DNA from 4 places in the Paenibacillus sp. FSL P2-0173 genome. Region 3 is predicted to be linked to each of the others. Evidence: predicted binding sites of a transcription regulator. Region 3 holds the regulator's gene; each other region holds the start of a gene.
What was found. Region 3 encodes Rex, which represses fermentation and respiration genes when NADH is low (regulators of the CRP and FNR family bind a similar motif). Its sites were predicted from a motif close to TTGTGAAATATTTCACAA; they were not measured.

Region 1 (3,290 bases), on a different contig from region 3:
AGGTACCACATGTATATAGGATGTACCTGGTGTTAACGGGATTTCAACCCCATTTTTCATAAAACGAATCGCATCGCCTGGTGTATGTTGCCACTCAGCCTGTATTAACCGTCCTTGTTGAAACACCATGGCCTCTCCGCTACCGTCCAACTCAACACTTAATCTGCCTACATCATCCAACGTTCGATGTCTAGCGCTCATCACAATGACATTGGCTGCTGAGAGCTGTTGGTTATTATTTTGATCCACATGTGACTTTTCGTTCACAAAACGCTTATATTGTTGATCCGCTGGATCATAGGTATAAGATACCCGATAGCTTTTAAGCAAAAACCGAATTTGTAAAGATGCTGCAGTCTCGTCCACCATAACTGGGGTTTCACCGGATTTGAGGTAAGAATATACTGGAACGTCCGTCTGCTTGGCATACCCTTTACTATCGCTTCCTTTGCGCAGTCTGTTCACGTCTGTGTATAAATTATGTGGAGGACGACGATCTTTGCTTCGCCAGAAGTAAGCCCCTCCATTTGAAATCTCATCCAGATGTTCCTTCCGCTGCTGCTGTAAAATCGCATAGGCATCTGTGCTTCCCCCTGCGTGTATCGGCAACGCACCATAGGTTTCGCCCAGCTCAATCAAATACGGTCGAATGCTACGGACCGGTCCGATCTTTACATCTCCGCCATGACTTTGGAAAAAAGCGACCAGACGGGTAATCCCACCTTCTGCAAGAACTTCATATACCATGTCTGCCTGGCTAAGTCCTGCCTGTGGACGTGCAGCCGGAGCATTGTTGATCATGACAGCGAGCGGTCGCTCCAAAACTGGCTGCTCCACCGGAAGACCGGTGAGCGGAGCTGTAAATGCCGGAATAGACTGCTCCTTCGGCGGTTCAAGTGCCTCCTTCTCTGTTTCTTGCTTGGTCAGTTGGGGAACGGATTCAGATTCACCCGTATTGGACATAGCAGAACAAGACATCAGCGTCATGCATAACAGAGCTGAGGCCATCACACGCAACCAATGATTTCGTTGGGAAATGGGCCCGGACAAGTTCATCCCTCCACTTAGTTATTTTTCTCATTATAAGCTTTATTTCCTGTTTTTGTCTTGATTGAAGCATGACCAATCTATAGAATACTTATCTGAAGACATTAAAATTTAAAAAATATTTAGACTTTGTGATTTTTATCACAAATAACTGTAACTGAACCTACTACAATAAAGGTGTAGCAAAGATGATCATCCCCAACAGAATGAAATACAACCAACATTATAGATTAAGAAAGAGGAGTGGTTTGAATGTTTAACAGCTGGTTACGTGAGAACAAAGTCGCAATGTGGTTGCTGACTGTAGTACGGGTTTATCTAGGGTATGAATGGATGACCCACGGACTTGAAAAGCTGACAGGTGGATTCGATGCAGGCGGGTTTATCTCGGGGGCCATTGCTAAAACAGGTGGAGACCATCCCGCTGTACAAGGCTGGTGGGGATCGTTCCTGGAAGCCTTTGCCCTGCCGAATGTAGGTTTGTTCAACGTCCTGATCCCATTGGGTGAGTTCTTGGTAGGGGTTGGCCTGCTTCTCGGTACATTGACTACACTGGCTGCTTTGATGGCTATGGTTATGAACTTCTCGTTCCTGTTCTCGGGTACAGTAAGCACCAATGCAATCTACCTGCTGTTTGAAATCTTCCTTGTAGTTGCTGGTGCAAATGCCGGAAGAATTGGCTTTGACCGTTGGGTACTGCCCTTCCTGCGTGGACTGTTTCGTAAAAATAAAGATACCTTTCCAGCTGACCCTAGCCGAAAAATAGCTTAAACATCCCAAAATAACCGTTATCCTCCGGGGTAATGGTTATTTTTTTGCGCTGTTATGCTCACAAGGGGTCTTTCAGCTCCTTCTAACTCGAACTCTTTTATCGGATTCATCATCCCCCCAAACGTTTACAAGTTGGATACAACATGGAATGCTCACGATACATTTACCCTATACACTACAGTTACATCAAAGAACGTAATGGAGGGTTATATCATGAAAAAAATTACCAAAGCCTATCTCATGCTCGCAGCCGTAACTTTCACAGTGCAGACTATGGGATTGGGATATACGACATCAGTCAAAGCGGCGACGTCTACTACGACATCTCAGGCAGAAAGTGTACAACTTATCTCCAAGACCTTCGAGCAGCTACTACGCCAACCCGACAAGCTACCTCAGGCATTCACTTATTTGCAAAAGCATATTCAATCCATTCCAGCCTCTCAAGCTACCATCATGGTGCTTCATCTGGAAAATGCGCAGAACCAGCAATTGGATTCCTATGCAAAGACCTTATACCCGGCCTCTGTTCAAACCAAAATAAATCAAATCTATAAACCCGGTGATTCGTTCACAAATGTAATCAGCCGTTCAAGCGATGTGAACCTGAAAAAGTTGCTAACTCAAACAAGAGATGCCGGCTACAAACTTGAAACTGCAGAAGGCATGTACTACCCAGTCATCAACTATGAAAAATATAAAGTCTTCGGGAAGCACACCACGACAGATATCCGCAGCTATATTGACATCATGGCGATGGAATCCGGACAGGCGGCTACCAAGGATGCCGCGCTCCGTATCGGCTATCAACAGTTAGCCGGACGAGTGCTGGCACAGGAGGCATTTTTAAACCAATATCCTCATTCCAACCGTACACAAGCTATAAAAAAATTGCACGATCTGTACTTCTTCTATACTTTCTATGGCACGAACAATACGCCATTATTCGATTATGATACCGGAAAGATTCATCCGAATGCCAAAAAAGGGTATCAATTCGTCGTTCAACGTAATATGGATTCGAAGAGTACCTACATTCAAAAGCTGAAAGCATTTATGACACTATTGGATCAAAATGGAGATCAGCGTACTACGCAGGTATCCACTTGGCTAAAAAAGAACGTGCCTTCTAATTAATCAAAGACGCAAAATACACAAAAGAACTTCCATTCCCACACACCATGTGGATTCGGAAGTTCTTTTTTTACATTTACGTATCACTTTCTTGACCAAAAGCCCAACAATTGAGACTCAACGAGCCAAGGACATACGACTGAAAAAGCTTATGCGCAGAGCGCTCATGATCCGCAGCCCCCATCGCATAAAACAAAGGTGAAAAATGCTCTATTCCATAAGAAGGTACCGCCTGTTTGGCATATGGAGCCTTCTTGTCATATTGGAATAGGTGACGCAAATTCCAGTCTTGGAGCTGCTGTGCAATCCAGTCATCATATTGAACGGCCCAATCGGCT
Region 2 (3,290 bases), on a different contig from region 3:
CAGCGATAACAGGTTTGTTTGGCATCACGGAACCGATCATCTACGGGATTAGTATCCGCTACAAAAAACCGTTCGTATGGGCTATTATCGGGGGCGCTATCGCCGGGGCAATCACAGGTGCGGCGGGTTCCGTGGCAATTGCTCCAGGTATACCGGGCTTGGCATCCCTGCCGATATTCTTCGGCACAGGATTTGCCGGATTCGTAATTGCCATTATCGTAGCTTATATATTCACAGCCATTACCACGTATTTCTTTGGATTTAATGATTCCATGGAAACAGAAATGATTGCAGTCCATGAAGAGAAGAAAGAAGCTGCAACCCCAGCTCCTGCGCTAACGAACGAGAATATTTCCAGCCCGCTGACGGGTACTGTCAAACCGTTATCCGAGATATCTGATGAAGTGTTCTCTACTGGAGCCATGGGTAAAGGCGTTGCTATTGTGCCTGAGGATGGCAAACTGCTCTCTCCATTCAACGGAACTATAGCTAATGCCTTCCGTACAGGCCATGCGATTGGTATTGTATCGGATGGAGGAACGGAGATCTTGGTTCACATCGGTATGGACACCGTCAAGTTGAAAGGACAGCATTTTAAAACGCATATCTCAGAAGGGGATCGGGTTACCAAAGGTCAACTGCTGGTCGAGTTTGATATTGGAGCAATTAAAGCTCTGGGCTATGACATGACTACACCGATTATTGTGACGAATACAGCCGAATACTCTGACGTTAAGGTGCTGGGAAATAACCGAGTGTACACAGGAGATTCATTGCTGGAGGTCAAGCTATGAAGACTACGGAAAGACTAAATCAAATCAATGCACCTTTGGTTATTTATGAGGTAATGAGCGAAGCATTCCGCCCGTATGGAAGGCTGCTGCCTCATTTTAATACCACAGAGCTTATCAAGTATGCAAAAGAAACGACCAGCGTACCCGATCAGGGAAACCATTATGTACCTTCGGTCGCAGAACTCGAAGACTTCGGTGTAATTCACCGGATTCAAGATGAGGTGTACGGCCAACTTCCAATTCAGGCTGGTTTTTGCGCAGGTCAGAATACGGGTCTGACCGGGCTGGAATATCATCAGGGCAGCGAGGTGGTGATTGCCGCTACAGACTGTATTCATCTTGTCGGCAGAGTACAGGACATTGAGGACAATTCCTATGACAGTGCAAATGTTCAGGTGTTTTTTCAGCCTAAAAACACGGTTGTCGAGATATATTCAACGACACTTCATTATGCTCCCTGTAAAGTTGACAGTGAAGGATATTTGACGATTGTGATCCTTCCGGCAGGAACGAATATGCCACTTGAAGCGGGAGAAGGTAGCCGGGGGAACCTACTGCTGACTAAGAAAAATAAATTTCTTATGGTTCATAGTACACAGATGGAAAAAATCGCGGCTGGCGTCCATCCCGGGCTGCACGGGAAGTTGCTGAATATTTCACCCATTTGAGTCAAAGTCCATCATTCATAAATTAAACTAAGGGACCAGCTAGCTGGTCCTTTTTTTTAACTCAATTTCAGCTGCTTACCTTTATCCCTTGAAGCAGAATAGGGAAATCCCTAAATATTTTTAATTTGAACTACATTGTGATTCTAATCACATATAGCTCTATCTGCTGCATTAAAATAGAAGCATAAGCAATATTCATAGGAACGTAGGAGATGTCGTCGGATAGGAAGCATCGTCGAATGAATGGAGGAACCGGTATATGATAAACAGTAAACAAAAACTTGTGGTTATAGGGAACGGGATGGCTGGTATCAATACGGTCGAACAAATTTTGAAATTAACGGATAAGTATGAAATTACGGTCCTGGGAAATGAGCCGCATCCGAACTATAACAGGATCATGCTCTCTTATGTGTTGGAAGGTAGTAAAACGATTGATGATATCATACTGAACGATTTGCAATGGTACGCGGATCAAGGGATTACTTTATATACAGGAAAAATGGTGAAAAGCATTGACGGTGAGAACAAGAAGATTCGCACCGAAGACGGACTGGAAATTGATTATGATGTAGCTTTGGTAGCTACTGGTTCACAATCATTTATTCTGCCTATTCCGGGTAAAGAATTACCGGGTGTCATCGGTTTCCGAGATATCGCCGATTGCTCGGCAATGCTTGAGGCAGCAAAGACCTTTAAAAAGGCAGCTGTCATTGGTGGAGGCCTATTGGGGCTGGAAGCAGCTAAAGGCTTGGTCAACCTGGGTATGGATGTTACGGTCGTTCATTTAATGGAGGATTTGATGGAACGCCAGCTGGACCGGGAAGCCTCTGCGATGCTGAAAACAGAACTAGAACGCCAGGGAATCAAGTTTGCTATGCAAATGCAAACTGCGGAGGTGTACGGTCAAGATCGGGTACAAGGACTGCGGTTTTCAGACGGAAGCGAGCTGGAAGCGGATTTGGTCGTTATGGCCGTCGGGATCAAACCTAATATTCAGGTGGCTGTGCAAAGTGGTATGGAAACGAACCGTGGTATTGTAGTCGATGATTTGATGAGAACCTCCGTGCCGGATGTATATGCTGTAGGGGAATGTGTTGAACACCGCGGAACCTGTTACGGCTTGGTAGCTCCGCTGTTTGAACAGGGGAGTGTAATTGCCAAACATTTGGCAGGTGCGGATACTGAAGGTTATATGGGATCGGTGGTTTCCACCAAGCTCAAAATTTCAGGGGTGGATGTTTTCTCAGCTGGCGAATTCATAACCCAGCCTGAACATACGGTGATTGTGGCAAAGGATGAGTGGAAGCGCACATACAAAAAAGTGCTGCTTCGTGAAAATAAGATTGTTGGAACTGTACTGTTTGGCGATGTGAGCGAATCTGCTAGCCTTCAAAAATATGTGCGTCAGCAAACATTGATGACAGATGAGATATATGGACAGATCATGGGTACTGGATGCAGCAAGGACGGGGCGAAATCATTATCCGCTGAAACGATGGCTGATGACGAAATTGTCTGTGGCTGTAACGGTGTAACCAAAAAGACGATTGTGGATGCGATTAATGATAATGGACTGACCACAGTCGATGAAATTAAGGCATGTACCGGAGCAACGCGTTCCTGTGGAGGGTGTAAGCCGGTTGTAGAGCAAATTCTGCAGTACGTTCTTGGAGACAGCTTCAAGACGTCAGCCAAGCAAGGAATATGTGGCTGCACAACTTTGAGTCGGGACGAGATTGTGGAAGCGATCAAAACCAAAGGACTGACAACAACGCGTGAAGTTATGAATGTACTGGGTTGGCATAATGATGAAGGATGCTCCAAA
Region 3 (3,290 bases):
ATGTTTGAGTCGTGCTAACCAGACCAGCTGATTGCTTGGCCTTAATGATAGCGGCATTTTTCTCAGCCACCTGGTCTTGAGTAACATAGGAATAATACCAGAAAATGCTGACCAGGATCAGTATCACGGCCAAAATGGCGACCGCTATCCATTTTTTCTTATTTTTCAAACCTGTGCTTCCTCTCTAAGGGGATGTGACACCTAAATTAGCGCGACAGCAGCCCTTCAAAGGCGGCTTGTGCCTCATGTTTGATACGTTCCTCGTCCATAGTCAGGCATTCGCCGTTTTTCACAACCTGGCGACCGTCTACCCACACATGAGCCACGTCCTTGGCGCTTGCAGAGTATACCGCATGGGAAATAAGATCTGTACGCGGCAAGAAATGTGCCTGATTCAGATCCAACGCGATAAAGTCAGCCTTGTTGCCCGCTGCCAACGCTCCTACTTCTTTTAAACCAATCGACTTTGCACCGTATTCTGTTGCCAGACGCAGCGCTTCACTTGCAGGAACTGCCGTAGGGTCACCGGATACACCCTTGTGAATAAGTGCCGCCAGACGCATTTCCTCGAACATATCCAGGTTATTATTGCTGGCAGGACCATCCGTTCCGAGAGAAACAGTAACCCCTGCACGCAGCAATTCAGGCACTCTTGCCACACCACTTGCCAGCTTCAAGTTGCTACCCGGATTGTGCGAAACCGCTACACCACGTTCAGCCAGTAAAGCTATTTCTTCGTCGTTCAAATGAACGCCATGGGCAATAAGCGAAGGACGGGAGAAAAAGCCAAGCTTATCCAAATGTGCAACTGGACGCAAACCGTAGTCGCGTACGTTTTGCTCCACTTCGGCGATCGTCTCAGACATGTGCGTATGCAGTGGCAAGTCCAGATCATGCGCTGCTTGTACGAATTTTTCAATAAACGCAGGTGGACATGTGTATGGCGCGTGCGGAGACATCATCGTTGTAATACGCCCGTCTGCTTTACCATGCCAGTTACGCGCAAAAGTCACGGCCTCAGCCAGCTTGATTCGCTGTTCTTCTTCCGAGCATAGTCCAATTGCTCCACGCATCAGACTTGCACGAATACCTGACTCTTCAGCTACACGAGCCACCTCATCCATATGATCGTACATGTCCAGGAAGGTCGTTGTTCCACCTTTCAGCATTTCCAGCACAGACAAGGACGTACCCCAGTACACGTCCGTAGATGTAAACTTGGCTTCCATAGGCCACATTTTCTCCTGAAGCCATACTTGAAGTGCCAAGTCATCTCCATGCCCACGCAGCAGAGACATCGCCGCATGACCATGAGTATTAATCAGACCAGGTAAAAACAATAGCCCCTTACCATCGATCGCTTCCGTCTCTTCCTCACCCGCAGGCAAAGTTTCGCCAATATAAGTAATACGGCTATCCTCCACAATCATAAAACCATGGACTACCCCAGCTTCTGATCCATTTACGGCAAAAGAGCCGTTTTTAATCATCCATTTATTCACTGTCATATTGTGTTTCTTCCTTTCCGTCCTCCAAATAATAAGCGAGGCTAAGCAAATCAGTTGTAAAGTCTGTGGCATGAATCCGAATGTTGGCCGGTGCCTTGAGAGTAGTCGGTGCAAAGTTCAGGATCGCTCCAATTCCGCTCTCAATAAGCCTGTCAGCCACGTGCTGTGCTTCAAAATCAGGTACGGTAATAATCCCGATTCGAATGTTTTTTTCTTTCACAGTCGCTTCCAGTTCATCCATCGGTTGAACGACCAATGTATTGATCTTGGTCCCTACCTTATCCGGAAACGCATCAAATACTGCGACAATCTTCATATTGTCTTTTAAATAAGCGTTATAATTCGAAAGGGCTTGCCCCAGATTACCCGCACCGACCAATACGACATTAATTTGCTGGTCGATTTTCAGGATATGGCGTATTTTCTCAATTAGATAAGAAACATCATAACCGATACCCTTCCGACCAAAATCTCCAAAATAGGCGAGATCTTTACGGATTTGGGCCGGGTTCAAATCTAGCCTCTGTCCCAACTCTTGAGAAGAGACCGTAGCCACCTCCCGTTTGTGAAGTGCATTCAGATAACGTAAATATACGGGTAACCTCCGTACGACAGCCTCTGAAATTTTATCTGATTTCATACTTGCTCCCCCTAATTGTAACGAACATACTTAGTGTCCGTCCGTTATGCCTCTGTCTCCGGGGCGGATTGGAGCCATTCGGCGATGCGGGGCACCATTTGCTCCGATGGCATATGCTCCATTTTTGGTCCCGGTAACGAGTACAAAAAGTGCTTTCCGTAATAGGATTCGATCACACGCGTATCGTAAACGATAACGACCCCGTGGTCGCTCGCTGTACGTACTAACCGACCAAATCCCTGTTTGAAGCGAATGACCGCTTGTGGTACAGACAGCTTCATAAATGGATTCTTCTTCTGCTGCTGAAGCAGCTCGCTTTTTGCCTCCAGCAACGGGTGATTCGGCGGTTGAAACGGCAAGCGAACAATGGCCAGACAAGTCAGAGCCTTTCCTGGAATATCGACGCCTTCCCAGAAGCTGCTGGTTCCCAGCAATACAGAAGCTTTGGCTTCCTGAAAACGGCGGGTTAGCTTGCTGCGACTCCCACTGTCCACACCTTGTCCCAGCACAGTAATTTCGCTGGATGCTAAGGCCTCTTTGAGCGGCTCATACACTTGCCGGAGCATCCGATAGGAAGTAAACAGAACGAGCATTCTCCCCCGCGTCGCCTGAGCAGTCGCTCCTAGAGAGCTAACGAGCATATCTACAAAGTGTGCATCTCCTACACTGCCCTTCACGCTTGGGAAATCCCGTGGAATGACCAGCAACACCTGATCCCTGTAATTAAAGGGTGACGGGAGCTGCGAAGTCATCAGCCGCTCTTGATCTGCGGCCTCCTGCAAGCCGAGCTGATCGATCATGTACTGAAACGACTTATCTACCGATAAGGTAGCAGACGTCAGAATAATGCTTCTTTTTTTGTCAAAAAACATTTCTTTCAACTGGCGGCTCACATCGACGGGCACCGCATAAAATTGCAATGATTTACTACGGAATTGCCCACTCGCTTCGAGCCAGTATACGGTTGTTTCATCATCGAGTCGGATAAAAAAGCGCAAATTTTCTCGGATTCCCGCCAAATCCTTGAGCAGACCCGTGATATCTGTAATAAGGCTATCTGCCGCATAATCGTCATGTTCTTCCTTGACGTCCAGCATCAGCTTGTCGCCCTTGCGCAAAATTTCGCTCATCGTTACATATAG
Region 4 (3,290 bases), 160 kb from region 3:
TGGACGCCAGATTTTTCATCTTTACCACCGTTAATTGCATACAGCAGAGCTTTAGCCAAGTTGGCACGAGCACCAAAGAATTGCATTTGTTTACCGATTTTCATTGCCGATACACAACAAGCAATACCATAATCGTCTCCATAAATCGGACGCATCAGATCGTCATTCTCGTACTGAATGGAGCTAGTTTCAATAGAAACTTTCGCACAATATTTTTTGAAGCCTTCAGGCAATTTTTCCGACCACAGTACAGTCAGATTCGGCTCCGGTGCAGGTCCCAGATTGTAGAGGGTGTGCAGGAAACGGAAGCTGTTTTTAGTTACCCGAGTTTCTCCAGTTACGGACATACCACCAATGGACTCAGTAACCCAAGTTGGATCTCCACTGAACAGTTCATTATAGTCAGGTGTGCGCAAGAACTTAACAATACGCAATTTCATAACAAAATGATCGACCAGTTCTTGAGCTTGTTCTTCTGTCATTGTACCCTCTTCCATATCACGTTGAGAGTAAATATCAAGGAAGGAAGATACACGTCCTAAGGACATTGCTGCACCATTTTGTTCTTTGATTGCTGCAAGATATCCAAAATATACCCATTGGAAAGCTTCTTTCGCATTGTTAGCAGGTTTTGAGATATCAAAACCGTGTTCAGCAGCCATTTGTTTCAGTTCATTCAAAGCACGAATTTGTTCGGAAATTTCCTCACGCAGACGAATTACGTCTTCTTCCATGGAATCAACTTCAAGGCTTTTCAGTTGCAGTTTTTTATCTTGGATCAAGAAGTCTGCACCATACAAAGCTACACGACGATAGTCACCGATAATACGACCACGACCGTATGCATCTGGGAGACCAGTAATGATACCAGCTTTACGAGCTGCTCTCATTTCATCTGTATAAGCGTCAAATACACCTTGGTTGTGAGTTTTACGAATATGAGTGAAGATATCAATGATACTTTCCGGTACTTCAAAACCATAGGCTTTGCAAGCGTCGATCATCATCCGAATTCCACCAAACGGCTGCAAAGAGCGTTTGAATGGAGCATCTGTTTGTACACCGACAATTTGCTCTTTATCCCGGTCTAGATAACCCGGTTTATGTGAAATAATAGTGGATGGCGTATTCACGTCTACATCAAGCACGCCGCCGTTTGCCAACTCTTTTTTGGTAAGATCGGATACAATATCCCACAATGCAGTTGTGTTGGCGGTAGGACCAACCAAAAATTCTTCATTGCCAACATAAGGTAAGATATTAGTTTCAATAAAATCGTTGACGTTGACTTCTTTAGTCCATTTGCCTTTTTTAAAACCTCTCCAGCCAGATTGTTGCTCTTGTAATTCTCTCTCAATCACCGACATGTAAATCCCTCCAAATTGTTTGGTCTTCCGGACTTGTGATTTTTTTCACGATAAAGCTATTTCTTGAGCCCGGCCTGTTCACCGATGCCTTACGCTCAGTGTCGGGACCTTTCTTACACCCTTATTGTAGAATAATGATAGAGTGTAGTATGTGATAAAAATCACAACATGAGTGATTTTTATCACTTTATTTTCCCTAGCTTCGCGCCTATATCCTTAGCCTTGCCGTTCACCTCCCTTCCCAAACCAACAGGCCCTCTATATAGAGAGCCTGCATCGGTATTGAACGAGAAAATGCTTTTTCACAAGCCTCTTCGTACCTATTATATTATTGGTCAAAACGTCCGTAGAAGGCATTGCGATAGACATCAGCCAACTCCGTAACCAGTGGCAACTTCGGATTCGCAGTTGTACATTGATCTTCAAATGCGCGGTCAGCCAGATAGTCTACACGTGATTCGAAATCCTTCGCATCGAAACCGATTTGTTGGAACGATTCCTCGATACCGAGTGTTTTGTTCATCTTACGGATTGCTTCGATCAAGCTGTTAACCCCTTCTTCGGTGGTGCGTGCAGGCAGTCCCAGTATGCGCGCGATTTCTGCATAACGCTCATCCGCAACAAAGTGCGAATATTTAGGGAACGAAGCAAATTTTGTCGGTTTTTTCGCATTATAGCGAATAACGTGCGGCAGCAAAATGGCATTCGTGCGGCCATGCGCTGTATGGTATTGTCCACCCCATTTATGTGCAAGACTGTGGTTAATACCCAAGAATGCATTAGCAAACGCCATACCAGCAAGTGTGGAAGCATTATGCATTTTTTCACGAGCCAGCTTATCACCGATCAGAGCCGATTGTTCTAGGTATTGGAATACCAATTGAATGGCTTTAATTGCCAGACCATCTGTGTAATCATTAGCCATTACGGACACGTAAGCCTCGATAGCATGTGTCAGAACGTCCATACCTGTGTCCGCTACAGCTGTTTTAGGCAGCGAATATACAAACACTGGGTCAATAATTGCCACATCAGGAGTCAACTCATAGTCAGCCAGCGGGTACTTCGTGTTACCCAGGTTTTTGTCCGTAATTACTGCAAACGATGTAACTTCGGAACCTGTACCCGAGGTTGTAGGGATAGCTACAAATTGTGCTTTTTGGCCCAGACGTGGGTACTTGTAAATCCGTTTACGGATATCCATGAATTTTTGTTTTAAGTTATTGAAATCAGTATCTGGATATTCATAGAACATCCACATGCCTTTAGCCGCATCCATTGGCGAACCGCCGCCCAGTGCGATGATGCAATCCGGTTGGAAACGTCTCATCATTTCTGTACCACGTTCTACCGTAACTGTCGATGGATCTGGCTCTACTTCAGAGAACACTTCGATAGCTACCGGTGTTTGGCGTTGATGCAGATAATGAATAACACGATCCACATATCCCAGTTTTACCATCATAGGGTCCGTGATAATGGCTACACGTGTGATATCAGGCATTTTAGCAAGATACTGTGTCGAATTTTTTTCAAAATAGATTTTGGAAGGTACTTTGAACCATTGCATATTCACCGTCCGTTTCGCCACCCTTTTCACATTAATCAAATTGACTGCCGATACGTTCGACGAAGTCGAGTTACGACCGTACGAACCGCAACCGAGTGTCAACGAAGGAAGATTGGTGTTGTAAATGTCGCCAATCGCACCATGTGTGGAAGGTGCATTTACAATGATACGTCCTGTTTGCAGACGGTTTGCGAAGCGGGCGATAACGTCCTCATCGTTCGAATGAATAGCGGACGAGTGGCCCATGCCCCCGAATTCCACGACTTCAGCAGCGCGTTGAATACCTTGTTCCGCATTTTTTACTTTATAGCAAGCCAATACAGGACTCAATTTTTCCGCAGACAATGGGAATT

Region 1: the regulator Rex is predicted to act here: its motif matches at 1,177-1,194, upstream of MKX30_RS20785 (DoxX family membrane protein).
Region 2: the regulator Rex is predicted to act here: its motif matches at 1,598-1,615, upstream of nirB (nitrite reductase large subunit NirB).
Region 4: the regulator Rex is predicted to act here: its motif matches at 1,401-1,418, upstream of pflB (formate C-acetyltransferase).

What each region holds. Positions count from the first base shown of each region.
Region 1 covers NZ_JBBOYK010000004.1:192,945-196,234, forward strand. Annotated here, with positions in the region: gene MKX30_RS20780 (DUF3048 domain-containing protein) at 1-1,050, opposite strand, end outside; gene MKX30_RS20785 (DoxX family membrane protein) at 1,300-1,818, shown strand; gene MKX30_RS20790 (hypothetical protein) at 2,032-2,955, shown strand; gene MKX30_RS20795 (dioxygenase family protein) at 3,029-3,290, opposite strand, start outside.
Region 2 covers NZ_JBBOYK010000004.1:406,385-409,674, reverse strand. Annotated here, with positions in the region: gene MKX30_RS21760 (beta-glucoside-specific PTS transporter subunit IIABC) at 1-794, shown strand, start outside; gene MKX30_RS21755 (DUF4867 family protein) at 791-1,462, shown strand; gene nirB (nitrite reductase large subunit NirB) at 1,722-3,290, shown strand, end outside.
Region 3 covers NZ_JBBOYK010000001.1:720,717-724,006, forward strand. Annotated here, with positions in the region: gene MKX30_RS03060 (cell wall elongation regulator TseB-like domain-containing protein) at 1-169, opposite strand, end outside; gene MKX30_RS03065 (amidohydrolase) at 207-1,508, opposite strand; gene MKX30_RS03070 (redox-sensing transcriptional repressor Rex) at 1,495-2,148, opposite strand; gene dinG (ATP-dependent DNA helicase DinG) at 2,193-3,290, opposite strand, start outside.
Region 4 covers NZ_JBBOYK010000001.1:878,602-881,891, forward strand. Annotated here, with positions in the region: gene pflB (formate C-acetyltransferase) at 1-1,367, opposite strand, end outside; gene adhE (bifunctional acetaldehyde-CoA/alcohol dehydrogenase) at 1,696-3,290, opposite strand, start outside.